Regions from separate parts of the Microbacterium sp. NPDC078814 genome, predicted to be linked through region 1. Evidence: riboswitches for the same ligand, from Rfam matches in the RefSeq annotation. Region 1 holds a riboswitch; the other holds the start of a gene.

Region 1 (7,502 bases):
GTGATGATGTTCTCGATCTCGTGGCAGCTCGCCCTCGTCGCCCTCGTGGCGCTTCCGCTCATGGGCGTGATCTTCGGCGTCATCGGACCGCGGTCGCAGAAGGCCTTCGGCACGCAGTGGCGCAAGGTCGGCCGGCTCAACGCCCGGGTCGAGGAGGCCTTCTCCGGCCACGCGCTGGTCAAGGTGTTCGGCCGCGAGCAGGACGCGCTGGACAAGTTCAAGGCCGAGAACGAGGAGCTCTTCCAGGCGAGCTTCAAGGCGCAGTTCCTCTCGGGCATCATCATGCCCGCGATGACCTTCGTCGGCAGCCTCACCTACGTCGGCATCGCGGTGCTCGGCGGGCTCATGGTCGCGAGCGGGCAGCTCCGGCTCGGCGACGTGCAGGCGTTCATCCAGTACTCGCAGCAGTTCACGCAGCCGCTGTCCGAGCTGGGCGGCATGGCCGCGGTCGTGCAGTCCGGCACCGCCTCGGCGGAGCGGGTGTTCGACCTGCTCGACGCCGATGAGCAGGACGCCGACGGCCCCGACGCCCCTGCTCTCCGCGAAGGGGAGGGCGTGATCGAGTTCGAGAACGTCTCCTTCTCCTACTCGCCGGAGCGTCCGCTCATCACCGATCTGTCGTTCCGGGTGGAGCCGGGGCAGACCGTCGCGATCGTCGGACCCACGGGTGCGGGCAAGACGACGCTCGTGAACCTCATCATGCGGTTCTACGAACTCAGCGGCGGACGGATCACGCTGGACGGTCAGGACATCTCGACCATCACGCGTGACGACCTCCGGTCCCGCACCGGCATGGTGCTCCAGGACCCCTGGCTGTTCGCCGGGAGCATCCGCGAGAACATCCGCTACGGACGCTCGACCGCGACGGACGAGGAGGTGCTGGCCGCCGCGCGGGCGACCTACGTCGACCGCTTCGTGCACGCGCTTCCGGATGGGTACGACACCGTGCTCGACGAGGACGCGTCGAATGTCTCGGCCGGTGAGCGGCAGCTCATCACGATCGCCCGGGCGTTCGTGGCGCAGCCGTCGATCCTCATCCTTGACGAGGCCACCTCGGCGGTCGATACCCGCACCGAGCTGCTGCTGCAGAACGCCATGGCCGCTCTCCGGCAGGGGCGCACCTCGTTCGTCATCGCGCACCGGCTGTCGACCATCCGCGACGCGGACCTCATCCTCGTGATGGAGCACGGCGACATCGTCGAGAAGGGCACGCACGACGAGCTCATCGCCGCCCAGGGCGCGTACTGGCGGCTGTACCAGTCGCAGTTCGAGCAGGCGGCGACCGACCTCGACGCGGAAGCGGCCCTGACCGGGTCGTCTCCGGTCGTGGTGACGGGAGAGGCCGACGCCGAGGTCCGCGCGGAGGAGCAGGCGGCCGATGCCGTGGCGGGTGCCGCCGTCGGTGCCCAGCTTCCCGGAGCGGAGGCGGCCGCCGCGCAGGCGCTCCTCGACGACGGGGCGGACGGCGCGTCGCCTCGTCCCTGATCGTCATCGCCCTGACGCCCCGCTCCGGACTCGGAGCGGGGCGTCAGTCGTCAGGAGCGGTCCGCGTCGATGCCGAACAGCTCGAGGGGATGGGTGAGGCGCCACCACGGGCTCGGGCCGTCCACGTCTTCGGCGAGGACGAGTGCGGTCTCGGTGGTGTCGATGGGGCCGGCCGTGGTGAGGGTGCCGACGTCGCCGTCCGCCTCGCGCTGCTCGCCGAGATCGAACACAGCCGACGCGGTCGCGCTCGCCCCGTTCCACAGCACCACATCCGCGTCCTCACCGGTCACGACGTCGACCTCCTCGCCCCAGGCGGTGCGGACGCGTCCGACCACCGTCCCGGCGGGAACGGCGGGGCCCTGCGCCTGCAGCGCCGCCTCGGTCTGCGCGAAGAGGGCTCGGGTGAGGGCGAGACGCGCCTCGTCGTCCTCCTGGTTCAGCGCCGCGGCGTAGAGGCGGACCGTCGAGTCCCCCACGGAGACGTCCTTCGCCGTCAGCAGGTTCCAGCCGACGAGTGTGCCGGTCTTGATGCCGACGACCCCCGGGTCCGCGAGCATGCCGTTCGTGTTCTCCACCGTGCCGGCCCCCGGCAGCTCGACCGACCGGGTGCCCACGATCTCCGCGAACACGGGATTCTGCATCGCGAGCTCGCCGAGAGCCACGAGCGCCTCCGGGGTGGCGACGTTGCGCGCGTCGAATCCGGACGGCGTGACCACGGTGATCCCGGAGAGCCCGCGCTCGCCGAGCCAGACCTCGGCGGCGGCCGCGAACTCCCGATTGGAGCCCCAGATCTCCGCGGCGAGCCGATCGATGTAGTTGTTGGCCGAACCGAGCAGGGTGCCCTGCAGGAGCTGGTACTCGGTCAGCACCCCGCCCACGGGGACATCCAGCGCGGACTGGTTCGAGATCCGGTAGTCCCAGTACCGGATGCTGTCGGCGTAGGTGAAGGAGAACTCGGGGCCCTGCTCCCCGGGGGCGAGGGGCAGGCGGTCGAGCACCATGAGCGTGCTGACGACCTTGGTGATGCTCGCGATGCTGACCGGGGCGGTCGTGGACGCGGCCGTGGTCATCCCGGCGATGCCCACGGCGCCGTCGCCCACCTCCGGCCAGGCGAGCGCGGCGGTGGGGGCGGCCACCGGGGTGACCTCCACGGCCTGGACGGTGGGGGCGACCTCGTGCAACGGCCAGAGCAGCGTGCTTCCGGCGTAGGAGGCGACGAGCCCGGCGAGGACCCCGAGCGGGACGAGCAGGCCGGGGCCGGCGATCGCCGGACGCAGCGTCGCGTCGCGCAGCAGGCCGGGGGCGGCCTCGGCTTCCGGGGTGGCGTCGAACTCCGGCGTCGACGACCCGGACTCGACCACGTCCGTGTCGACCCAGGTCAGCGCGGTCGCCGGTGTCGAGGCATCGGCCCACGCGACGGTCTCCGTCGTGGTCGCAGGCAGCGTGTCGACGGTCTGCGAGGACGCGGGGGTGGAGTCCTCGGGCCGCGCGTCGACGCCGACGCCGCCGGACGCCTCTTCAGGGGGATCGGAAGCGGTCACTCGCTTACGGTACCGAATGCCGCCAGGAATCCGCCGTGCGCGGCTCGGGACGCGCGGGCGGAAGACGCTAGGATCGACAGCACAACCACGGGAGTCCGGCGGGCCGGGCTGAGAGGGAGCGAATCGCGCTTCGACCGTCGAACCTGATCTGGGTCATGCCAGCGCAGGGAGGAGTTCACATGAGTACGTCCACGTCCGCATCCTCGTCCACGAAGACGACCGGCGCTCCGGCGCGCAGCTATCTGCGGTGGCGCATCGTCGACATCGTCGTCGCCAGCGTGCTCGGCGTCGCCGCCGGCCTGATCTTCCTGGCCTGGAACGTCGGGTACCTCGGCCCCAAGGCCCTGCTCGAGCCGCTGCTCCCCGGGCTCCAGGGGCTCCTGGACGGACCGTGGCTGTTCGCCGGAGTGCTCGGCGGCCTCATCATCCGCAAGGCCGGTGCGGCGATCTACGTCGAACTGCTGGCCGCCGTCGTCTCGGCGCTCATCGGCAACCAGTGGGGTGGCTTCCTCACGCTCGAAGCGGGCCTCGTGCAGGGTCTCGGCGCCGAGCTCGTCTTCCTGCTGTTCTTCTACCGTCGCTGGTCGCTGCCCGTCGCGATCCTCGCCGGTGCCGGCGCTGCGCTCGCGGGAGGCATCAACAACCTCATCCTCTGGTACGCCGGCTCCGGTCCCGCGTTCACCGTGATCTACCTCGTGAGCACCGTGATCTCCGGCGCCGTCATCGCCGGTGCCCTGTCGTGGGTGCTCGCCCGCGGCATCGCGGCGACGGGGGCGCTGGACCGCTTCGGCTCCGGGCGCGAGGCGCGCGTGCGCGTCTGATGGCGGCGCAGGTCGCTCCCGCGGTCGTCGAGGCGCGCGGCTGGGGCTGGCGGCATGCGAGCCGCCGGGCATGGGCGCTGCGCGACGTCTCGTTCCGCATCGAGCCCGGCGAGCGGGTTCTCGTGCTCGGCGCGTCCGGGGCGGGCAAGTCGACCCTGCTGCACGGCCTCGCGGGCGTGCTCGGCGGCGAGGAGGAGGGCGAGAGCGCGGGGGAGCTCCTCGTCGACGACGCTCCGGCGGTGGCGACTCGCGGGCGCGCCGGGCTCGTGCTCCAGGACCCCGACTCCCAGGTGATCCTCGCCCGCGCGGGCGACGACGTCGCGTTCGGGTGCGAGAACCTCGGCGTGCCGCGTGCGGAGATCTGGCCGCGTGTCGAGGCGGCGCTCGCTGCCGTCGGCCTCGACGTGCCGCTCGATCATCCGACCAAGGCGCTGTCGGGCGGCCAGAAGCAACGTCTCGCCCTCGCCGGCATGCTCGCGATGCGCCCCGGCCTCGTCCTCCTCGACGAGCCGACGGCGAACCTCGATCCGGACGGGGTGCGCGAGGTCAGGGAGGCGGTGGAGCGGATGCTCGCCGCGCACCCCGCCACCCTCGTGGTCGTGGAGCATCGACTCGAGGTGTGGTTGCCGCTCCTCACCCGGGTCATCGTGCTCGGTGCCGGCGGGGTGGTCGCGGACGGCCCTCCCGCCGCGGTGCTCGGTGCGCAGGGAGAGCGCCTGGCGGCGGACGGCGTCTGGGTGCCCGGGCGTCCTCCCGCCGAGCCCCCGGCACCGAGGACAGTGCCCGGCGAGGTGCTGCTGTCGGCCCGAGCACTCGCCGTGGCGCGGGTGAAGGGGCGTCCGGTGGCCCGCGGCATCGACCTCGACGTGCGGGCGGGCGAGGCCCTCGCGATCACCGGTCCGAACGGCGCGGGCAAGTCCACGCTGGGCCTGACCCTCGCGGGCCTGCTCCCGCCCGCGGAGGGGGCCGTGATCGCGGCGCCGATGCTCGCGCAGGGTGCCGATCCCGCGCCGATCCGCTGGGCGTCCCGCGACCTCCTCACCCGGATCGGCATGGTCTTCCAGGAGCCGGAGCACCAGCTCCTCGCCACCACTGTGCGGGACGAGCTCGCCATTGGCCCGCGCGCGCTGGGCGTCCCCGAGGACGAGGTCGAGGCCCGCGTCGACGAGCTGCTCGCCCGCCTGCGCCTGTCCGCGCTGGGAGCCGCGAACCCGTACACGCTCTCGGGTGGGGAGAAGCGCCGTCTCACCGTCGCGGCCGCGATCGCCACGCGACCCCGGGTGCTGATCCTCGACGAGCCGACGTTCGGACAGGACGCCCGCACCTGGGCCGAGCTCGTCGCGATGCTCGCCACCCTCCGGGATGAGGGCTCCGCGATCGTCACCGTCACGCACGACCTCGACGTGGCGCGCGCCCTGCACGCCACCCGCTTCGCCCTGGAGGCGCCGGCATGACGGATCTCGCCGACACCCGCGCCCGCGCCGGCGTCGTGGCCCGGATCAACCCGGTCGCGAAGCTCGGCGTGAGCGCGCTCATCGCCGTGCCGTTGATCCTCACGCTGGATCCCGTCTCGGCGGCGGTCGCCCTGGTGCTCGAAGCGGTGCTGTTCCTGTTCGCCGGCATCGGGTGGCGGGAGTTCTGGGTGCGCACCTGGCCGGTCTGGCTCGCAGCGCCGCTCACAGGGCTCACCATCGCCCTGTACGGCGAGACGAGCGGCACGGTCTACGTCGACTGGTTCGTGCTGCGCATCAGCGAGGGGTCGCTCGCGCTCGCCGTCGCCACGATGCTCCGGGTGCTCGCGATCGCCCTGCCCTCGGTGGTGCTCTTCATCACGGTCGATCCGACCGATCTCGCCGACGGCCTCGGGCAGATCCTGCGCCTGCCCGCCCGATTCGTGCTCGGCGCGCTCGCCGGACTGCGCATGGTGGGGCTGTTCCTCGACGACTGGCGGGCTCTGGAACTGGCGCGTCGAGCCCGCGGCGTGGCCGACCGCGGCCGCATCCGGCGCTTCCTCGGGATGGCCTTCGCCCTGCTCGTCCTGTCGATCCGCCGCGGCGCGAAGCTCGCCACCGCGATGGAGGCGAGGGGCTTCGGTGCCCCCGGCCGTCGCACCTGGGCGCGCGAGTCCCGCTTCGGCGCCCCCGAGTGGGCCCTCCTTGCCGTCGGGGCCGCGATCTCCGGGATCGCGATCGCCGCGGCGGTCGCCACCGGCGCCTGGAACTTCATCCTCGGGCCGTCCTGACCTCACCCCTTTCGGACGAGGGCCCCTGGAGGTGACTCGACGGCCGGTCTAGCGTCCGCTGGAGACAGTGCCAATCGACACCGACCGAAAGGGACGTCCCATGAGCATCTCCTCCGCCGACGACCAGCCGCTGTTCACGCGGCCGGGTGAGGCCACCGTCGCACCGCGACACGTCATCCCGGATTCCGAGTCGCTTCCCGCGACGGCGAAGCAGATCGTCGAGGACGAGACCATCCTCGACGGCAACGCGCGCCTCAACCTCGCCACCTTCGTCAGCACCTGGATGGATGACGAGGCGAAGCAGGTCTACATGGCCTCCTTCGACAAGAACATGATCGACAAGGACGAGTATCCGCAGACCGCCGCCATCGAGGACAACTGCTGGCACATGCTCGCGAACCTGTGGAAGGCGCCGGACGCCTCCCGCAGCATCGGCACGTCGACCATCGGCTCCTCCGAGGCGTGCATGCTCGGCGGTCTCGCGTTCAAGCGTCGCTGGCAGCAGGCCCGGCGTGCCGCCGGCAAGGACGCCTCCACGCCGAACCTCGTGATGTCGAGCGCGGTGCAGGTGTGCTGGGAGAAGTTCTGCAACTACTTCGACGTCGAACCGCGCTACGTGCCCATCAGCGAGGAGCACAAGACGCTCGACGGCCATGACCTCGAGAAGTACGTGGACGAGAACACCATCGGGGTGGTCGCCATCATGGGCGTCACCTACACCGGTATGTACGAGCCGGTGGCCGAGATCGCCGCGGCGCTCGACGCGATCCAGGAGAAGACGGGTCTCGACATCCCGATCCACGTGGACGGCGCCTCGGGCGCGATGATCGCCCCGTTCCTCCAGCCCGACCTGGTCTGGGACTTCCGACTGGAGCGCGTGCATTCCATCAGCACCTCGGGACACAAGTACGGTCTCGTGTACCCGGGTCTCGGGTGGGTGGTCTGGCGCGACGCGCACTGGCTGCCGGAGGACCTGGTGTTCAAGGTGAGCTATCTCGGCGGGGAGATGCCGACCTTCGCCCTGAACTTCTCCCGCCCTGGCGCTCAGGTGCTGCTGCAGTACTACCTGTTCCTCCGCCTCGGGTTCGAGGGCTACCGGGCCGTGCAGCAGGCCTCGCAGGACGTGGCGAGGTTCCTCTCCGCGGGCATCGCGAAGCTCGATGCGTTCGAGCTGTGGAACGACGGCAGCGACATCCCCGTCTTCGCCTGGCGCCTGAAGGACGGGCACACCGACAAGTGGACGCTCTACCACCTCCAGGACCGCCTCCGGATGCGCGGCTGGCTCGTGCCCGCCTATCCCATGCCCGCGGACCTCGAAGACCTCACCGTGCAGCGGATCGTCGTGCGCAACGGGCTCAGCATGGACCTGGCCGCCGAACTGCTCGACGCCATCACCGCCGAGGTGGCCCACCT
Region 2 (7,502 bases), on a different contig from region 1:
CACGCACCTCCCCGTCTTCACGCAGTTCGAGGGCCTGGTCGTCGACAAGGGCATCACGATGGCGCACCTCAAGGGCACGCTCGACCACTTCGCGAAGCAGCTCTTCGGTCCGGAGGCCAAGACCCGCTTCCGCACGAACTACTTCCCCTTCACCGAGCCCTCCGCCGAGCTCGACCTGTGGCACCCGACCTTCAAGGGCGGCGCGCGCTGGATCGAGTGGGGCGGCTGCGGCATGGTCAACCCGAACGTGCTGCGCGCGGCCGGGATCGACCCGGAGGTGTACAGCGGCTTCGCGTTCGGCATGGGCATCGAGCGGGGCCTGATGTTCCGCAGCGATGTGCAGGACATGCGCGACATGGCCGAGGGCGATGTCCGTTTCAGCGAGCAGTACGGGATGGTGGTGTGATGCGCGTCCCGCTTTCGTGGCTGCGTGAGTACGTCGATCTGGCAGCGGATGCCACGCCCGAGGACGTCCTCGCGGCGCTGGTGACCGTCGGCTTCGAAGAGGAGGACGTGCACCGCTTCGACATCACGGGTCCCGTGGTGGTCGGCCAGGTCGTCTCGCTCGAACCGGAGCCCCAGTCGAACGGCAAGACCATCAACTGGTGCCAGGTCGACGTCGGTCCCGAGCACGGCGGTGTCCGCGGGATCGTCTGCGGCGCGCACAACTTCGTCGTCGGGGACAAGGTCGTCGTGACCCTGCCCGGCGCCGTCCTTCCCGGTCCGTTCCCCATCGCCGCCCGCAAGACCTACGGTCACGTCTCCGACGGCATGATCGCCTCCGCGCGCGAGCTGGGTCTCGGCGACGAGCACAACGGCATCGTCGTGCTGAGCGACCTCGGCATCGATGCGCCCGTGGGCACGGACGCGATCGCGCTGCTGGGCCTCGACGACGTCGCGGTGGAGATCAACGTCACGCCGGACCGCGGCTACGCGTTCTCGGTGCGCGGCGTCGCCCGTGAGTACTCCCACGCCACGGGGGCGGCCTTCCGCGACCCCGCCGAGCGCGACTTCGCCGAGCTGCAGCCCGGTTCCGGACACACGGCCGTGGTCGACGACCAGGCGCCGGTGCGCGGCAAGGTCGGCGCGAGCGAGTTCGTCACCCGGGTCGTGCGCGACGTCGATCCGTCGCGACCCACCCCGCCGTGGATGATCGCGCGCCTGAGCCTCGCGGGCATGCGGTCGCTGGGTGTGCTCATCGACATCACGAACTACGTCATGCTCGAGCTCGGGCAGCCGCTGCACGGCTACGACCTCGACAAGCTCACGGGCGGCATCACCGTCCGTCGCGCGACGCCGGGGGAGAAGATGACCACGCTCGACGGCGTGGAGCGGAAGCTGCACGTCGAAGACCTCCTCATCACCGACGACTCCGGTCCCATCGGCCTCGCCGGTGTCATGGGCGGCGGCACCACCGAGATGAGCGACACCACGCGGAACGTGCTCATCGAGGCGGCGACCTTCGACGCGACGACCATCGCCCGCACGGCCCGCCGTCACAAGCTCCCGAGCGAGGCGTCCAAGCGCTTCGAGCGGGGCGTCGACCCGCTGATCCCCTTCGTCGCGGCCCGGCGTGCAGCCGACCTCATGGTCGAGCTCGCCGGCGGCACGCTCACGGAGGAGGGCGGAGCGCTCTTCGCCGAGGTCTTCGTCGCCGAGATCGAGCTCCCGCGCGGCTTCGTACAGGGGCTGATCGGCGTCGACTACACCGACGACGAGATCACCGGGGCGCTCACGACGATCGGGGCGGAGGTCAGCCCTTCGACAGGCTCAGGGACCCAGGGCGGGTGGACGGTCATCCCGCCGACCTGGCGCCCGGACCTCACCGACAAGTGGTCGCTCGCCGAGGAGGTCGCCCGCATCCACGGACTCGACCGCATCCCCGCGGTGCTGCCGACGCCGCCGTCCGGTCGCGGTCTCACGGCCCACCAGCAGGGGCGTCGCCGCGTGGCGAACGCACTCGCCGCCGCCGGGTTCGTGGAGACTCCGGCGTTCCCGTTCACGACCGAGGCGCAGAACGATCTGCACGGCTCCGCGTCCGGTGAGCACCTGCCCAGCATCCGCCTCGCGAACCCGCTCGACGGGCAGGTGCCGTTCCTGCGGCGCTCGCTCATCCCGGGTCTGCTGCAGACCGCGCACCGCAACATCTCGCGCGGGCTCACGGATCTCGCGCTGTTCGAGACCGGGGCCGTGTTCGTCCCGGAGCCCGGCGTGGAGTACGGCACCGCCGAGGTCCCGCCGCTGGGTGTCCGGCCGTCGGATGAGGTGCTCGCCGAGCTCGACGCCTCCATCCCCCCGCAGGAGCGCCACGTCGCGGTGCTGCTGACCGGCAATGTGTCGCCGCGTCAGCCGGGGCGTGCCGCCGAGGCCGCCGGGCTCGTCGAGGCGCTCGACGCGGTCCGCGTGATCGGGGCCGCCGCGGGCATCGAGATCGACGTCGTGCAGACGCAGCGCGCCGCGCTCCATCCCGGACGCACCGGTGCGCTGGTCGCCGCCGGCGAGGAGGTCGGCTACGTCGGCGAGCTGCATCCGGCCGTCGCCGAGGAGGCCGATCTGCCCGGTCGCGCCACCGTGCTGGAGCTCGACCTCGACCGGCTGCTCACGCTCGCCGGAGGACGCATCGTGGCGGCGTCGCTGTCCACGTTCCCGGCCGCGACGCAGGACGTCTCGCTCACGCTCCCGGCCGAGGTGCCGGCAGGCGAGGTCCGCGCGGCTCTCGCCGAGGGCGCTGGCGCGCTGCTGGAGTCCGTCCGGCTCGTGGACGACTACCGCGGCGAGGGTGTGCCCGAGGGATCGAAGTCGCTGACGTTCGCCCTGCGCTTCCGCGCCGACGACCGCACGCTGACCGCCGCGGAGGCCTCCGAGGCGAAGATGGCGGGCGTCGCCGTGGCCGCGGAGCGCTTCGGCGCCGCCCTCCGCGACTGATCGGGAGAGCGCACGGCCCCTTTCCGGGGAGCCGTGCGCTCTCGCGATAGCGTGGCCGGATGACGAGCCTCCTCCTGCAGCCCACGCCACCCTCGGTCCCCGCCGGAGCGCGATCGCTCGGGGAGGGACCGTTCCTCTCGCCGGGTGCGCAGCTCGACTGGCACTACCGCAAGCCGGGGTGGACCACGGGGGAGGCGGCGACCGTCACCCCCATGCGCGTCGTCCGTGACGATGAGCGCGGTCTCGTCGCGTGGCTCGCCGCCGGGACGCAGCAGGAAGGTCAGGGCACGCGGGACGGGGAGCGCATCCGGGCCGTCCCGCTCGATCGGCGGTGGCGGGAGCCCCGGCGCCGGATCGTCGAGGAGTGGTGGGGCAACGGCATCCTGCGCATCGCGCCCGCGGGAGTGCCGTGGTCGGTCTGGCTGTTCTGGAGCTCGGTCACCGGGACGACGTGGGACTTCGCCGGCTGGTACGTCAACCTCGAGAACGCGCACCTGCGCACCGACAGTGCCACCTACACCTCCGATCACGTCCTCGACGTCGAGATCGCACAGGACGGGCGCGTGGCGATGAAGGACGAGGACGAGCTGGTCGCCGCCGTCGACCAGGGACGGCTGACCGCCGCGCAGGCCGCGCAGATCGAGCGGCACGCGGTCGCGGCCATCGCGTCGTTCCATGCCGGCGACTGGCCGTTCGATCGGGAGTGGATCGACTGGCGACCGGACCCGTCGTGGACGATCCCGGTGTTGGACGGCCTCGACCAGATCGTCATCCCCTGACCGCTTCGGGGCCGGCCTCCGCGACGGCGCCGAGCCCGCGCGGCATCAGGCGTTCGCGCGGCATCAGGCGACAGCAGCGCCCATGGCCTGTGCTCGCGTGATGGCCTGAGCTCGCGTGGTGGGCGGTGTTCGCGTGAGGGCCTGTGTCCGCGTGATGGCCTGTGCTCGCGCGGTGGCCTGTGCCGCTCCGCTCTGAGCGGAGGCTCTTCCCCCGAGTCGTCGATCCTGATGACATGGGCTCATGACGGATGTGCTGATCCTGGGGGGAACCGGATGGCTGTCGGAGCGCATCGCCGCGCACGCGTTGGGGGCAGGGGCGTCGGTGACCTGCCTCGCCCGCGGCGGGCGGCCGGCGCCACCGGGAGCGACCCTCGTGCTCGCCGACCGCGACGACGAGGACGCCTATGACGTCGTCTCGCGCACCGACTGGGACCACGTCGTCGACGTCTCCTCCCGAGCCGATCACGTCTCCGGGGCGGTCCGCGCACTCGGCGACCGTGCCGCCCGGTGGACCTACATCTCGTCGATGTCGGTGTACCGCGACGACGTGACGGTCGGAACGGACGAGTCGGCCCCGCGGCACCCGGCGGCGCAGGCCGGTGAGGACGACGACTACGCGCGGCAGAAGGTCGCGGCGGAGGACGCCGTGCAGGAGGGCCTCGGCGACCGCGCGCTCCTCGTCCGTCCCGGCCTCATCGTCGGCGACGGCGACCCGAGCGATCGCTTCGGCTACTGGGCGGCGGCGTTCCTCCGGGCCCTGGACGAGCCCGTGCTGCTCCCGCCGCTCGACGGGCGCACGGCGCAGGTCATCGACGTCGAGGACGTCGCCGCCTTCGTCGTGTCCGCCACCGTCACCGGTGCCGTCAACGCGATCGGCGACGTGCGCGACCTGGAGGACGTGCTGCGTACGGTGCGCGCTTCCACCGGGCACACCGGTCCGGTCGTCGTCGGCACGGAGAAGCGTCTCGTCGCGGAGGGTGTCGCGTACTGGGCGGGGCCGCGCTCGCTCCCGCTGTGGCTGCCGCACGAGATGAGCGGATTCATGACCCGCTCGAACGCGCGGTACCGGCGCAACGGAGGCAGGCTCCGGCCCCTCGACGAGACGGTGGAACGCGTCGTGGCGGACGAGCGCGAACGGGGCGTGGACCGGGAGCGCCGCGCCGGACTCACGCGGACGGAGGAGCGGGCGCTCCTCGACGCCTTCGCTCGCTAGACTGCGAGGCAGTGACACGGGGTGCCGCATCCGCGGCTGAGATCACACCCGTCGAACCTGATCTAGTTCGTACTAGCGAAGGGATGTCGCAATGAGCGATCCTGTGCGTCCGGAATCCGTCCTCGACCTCGCTGTCACGGCGGGAAGGCTGCGGGAGGAGGTCCGGGCTGCGCCGCCGTTGACGCACTGCCTCACGAACGCCGTCGTGACGGGGTTCACCGCCAACGTGCTGCTCGCGCTCGGTGCGGCGCCGGCCATGGTAGACATCATCGGCGAGGCCGAGCCGTTCGCCGCTGCCGCCTCGGGGCTCCTCGTCAACCTCGGGACGCCGACCCCGGAGCAGCGGGAGGCGAGTCGGGAAGCCGTGGCCGGAGCGCTCGCCGCCGCCACGCCCTGGGTGCTCGATCCCGTCGCGATCGGCACGCTCCCGGTGCGGACGGCACTGGCCCACGAGCTGGCCGCGCGGCGCCCGACCGCCATCCGCGGCAACGCGTCGGAGATCCTCGCGCTCGCCGGGCACAGCAGCGGCGGCCGCGGCGTCGACGCGACGGACGGCACCGAGGCGGCGGCCTCGTCTGCGCGCGAGCTCGCCGACCGGTACGGCTCCGTGGTCGCCGTCTCCGGCCCGGTCGACCTCCTCACCGACGGGGAACGGGTGATCCGCATCGCCAACGGGCACGAGCTGCTCACGCGGGTGACGGGCGGCGGCTGCGCGCTGGGGGCCGTGATGGCGGCCTTCCTCGGGGCGTCCCGCGGTAGCGGGACCGATGCGCTGACGGCGGTGGCCGCGGCGACCCTCGTCTACACGGTCGCGGCCGAGCAGGCGGCGGAGACCTCCCGCGGACCGGGCAGCTTCGCCGTCGGACTGCTCGATGCGCTGTCCGCCGTGACCCCAGCGGATCTCCGGGACCGCGCCCGCGTCGAGGAGGAGACCCGATGACCGTCGACCTGTCCCTCTACCTCGTCACCGATCGGTCGCTGTGCGGCGCACGCGGGGTGGTCGCGACCGTCCGCGAAGCGGTGGCCGGCGGCGTCCGCATCGTGCAGCTGCGCGACAAGGAGGCGACGGACGAGGAGACCGTCGTGCAGCTCCTCGCTTTGTCCGCGGCCATCGACGGTCGTGCGCTGCTCGTCGTGAACGATCGCCTCGATGCGGCTGTCGAGGCCCGTCGTCGCGGCGCCAGGGTGGACGGGGTGCACCTCGGTCAGGCGGACGCCTCGGTGCTCCGCGCGCGCGAGCTCCTCGGCCCGGAGGCCCTGATCGGGCTGACCGCGAACACCTCCGCGCACCTCGAGGAGGTCGCCGCGCTGCCGCCCGGCACGGTCGACTACCTCGGGGTCGGCGTGATCCGCCCCACGCGCACCAAGCCCGACCACCCGGCCCCGCTCGGCATCGACGGCTTCGCCGCGTTCGCCGCGCGCAGTGCGCTGCCGTGCGTCGCGATCGGCGGGGTGGAGCTCGACGACACGGCGGCGCTGCGCGCGGCCGGCGCGGCCGGGATCGCGGTGGTGTCGGCGCTGTGCGCGGCGGGCGACCCCCGGACAGCCGCCGCGGCCTTCCGTCGGCGCTGGCTTGGGCGCGCGGTGCCGCACGTGCTCAGCATCGCCGGCAGCGATCCGTCCGGGGGCGCGGGCATCCAGGCCGACCTCAAGGCGATCGCCGCGAACGGGGGCTACGGCATGGCGGCCCTGACGGCCCTGACCGCCCAGAACACGCAGGGCGTCCGCGCCGTGCACGTTCCTCCCGCGGACTTCCTCCGGGCGCAGCTCGACGCCGTCGGTGACGACATCCGCATCGACGCCGTGAAGGTCGGCATGCTCGCGGACGTGGAGGTGATCCGGACGGTCGCCGCGTGGTTCCGAGACACACAGCCCCCGATCGTCGTGCTCGACCCGGTCATGATCGCGACCTCGGGGGATCGGCTGCTCCACCCCGATGCGGAGCGCGAGCTGCGGAGCCTGCTGTCCCGGGCGACCGTGGTCACCCCGAACCTCGCCGAGCTCGCGGTGCTCGTCGGTCACGAGGTGACGGACTGGGCGGACGCGCTCGCCGCGGCGCGAGAGCTGTCGGCCGCGATGGGGACCGCGGTGCTGGTGAAGGGCGGGCATCTGCCCGGGGACGAGGCACCGGACGCCCTGATCGACACGGCAGCCGGTACGCACGCCGAGTTCCCCGGCGCGCGCATCCGCACGGCGAACACCCACGGCACCGGCTGCTCGCTGTCCGCGGCTCTGGCCACACGACTGGCGACGGGCGACGATCCCGCGACTGCGGTGCGCGCCGCGCGCGCCTGGTTGCGGGAGTCCCTCCGCGCGGCGGACGACCTGGAGATCGGGCGAGGACACGGCCCGATCCATCCCTTCTCGGGACTCTGGGCGCGCGGCGGGGTCGAGACCCGGCCGACACCGGAGGAGGTGGCCGCGGCCTGGTGGGACGAGACCGCCGCGATCCGCCGCGACATCGACGCGCTGCCCTTCGTGCGCGCGCTCGCCGGGGGGACCCTCGACCGCGACGCCTTCGTCTTCTACCTCGCGCAGGATGCCCTCTACCTCCGCGAGTACGCCCGGGTGCTCGCGGAGGCGTC

What was found. A riboswitch is a leader RNA that binds a small molecule or an ion and turns the genes downstream of it on or off. The one in region 1 is predicted to bind thiamine pyrophosphate.
Region 2: linked by a shared signal. The riboswitch ahead of thiM (hydroxyethylthiazole kinase) and the one ahead of AB0300_RS06280 (ECF transporter S component) in region 1 are both predicted to bind thiamine pyrophosphate.

Annotation. Positions count from the first base shown of each region.
Region 1 covers NZ_JBFBLT010000003.1:12,802-20,303, reverse strand. Annotated here, with positions in the region: gene AB0300_RS06290 (ABC transporter ATP-binding protein) at 1-1,485, shown strand, start outside; gene AB0300_RS06285 (D-alanyl-D-alanine carboxypeptidase) at 1,536-3,026, opposite strand; TPP riboswitch at 3,104-3,213, shown strand; gene AB0300_RS06280 (ECF transporter S component) at 3,206-3,847, shown strand; gene AB0300_RS06275 (ABC transporter ATP-binding protein) at 3,847-5,301, shown strand; gene AB0300_RS06270 (energy-coupling factor transporter transmembrane component T) at 5,298-6,089, shown strand; gene AB0300_RS06265 (glutamate decarboxylase) at 6,190-7,502, shown strand, end outside.
Region 2 covers NZ_JBFBLT010000001.1:13,786-21,287, reverse strand. Annotated here, with positions in the region: gene pheS (phenylalanine--tRNA ligase subunit alpha) at 1-406, shown strand, start outside; gene pheT (phenylalanine--tRNA ligase subunit beta) at 406-2,925, shown strand; gene AB0300_RS00085 (DUF402 domain-containing protein) at 2,985-3,704, shown strand; gene AB0300_RS00080 (NAD-dependent epimerase/dehydratase family protein) at 3,946-4,917, shown strand; TPP riboswitch at 4,925-5,018, shown strand; gene thiM (hydroxyethylthiazole kinase) at 5,009-5,857, shown strand; gene AB0300_RS00070 (bifunctional hydroxymethylpyrimidine kinase/phosphomethylpyrimidine kinase) at 5,854-7,502, shown strand, end outside.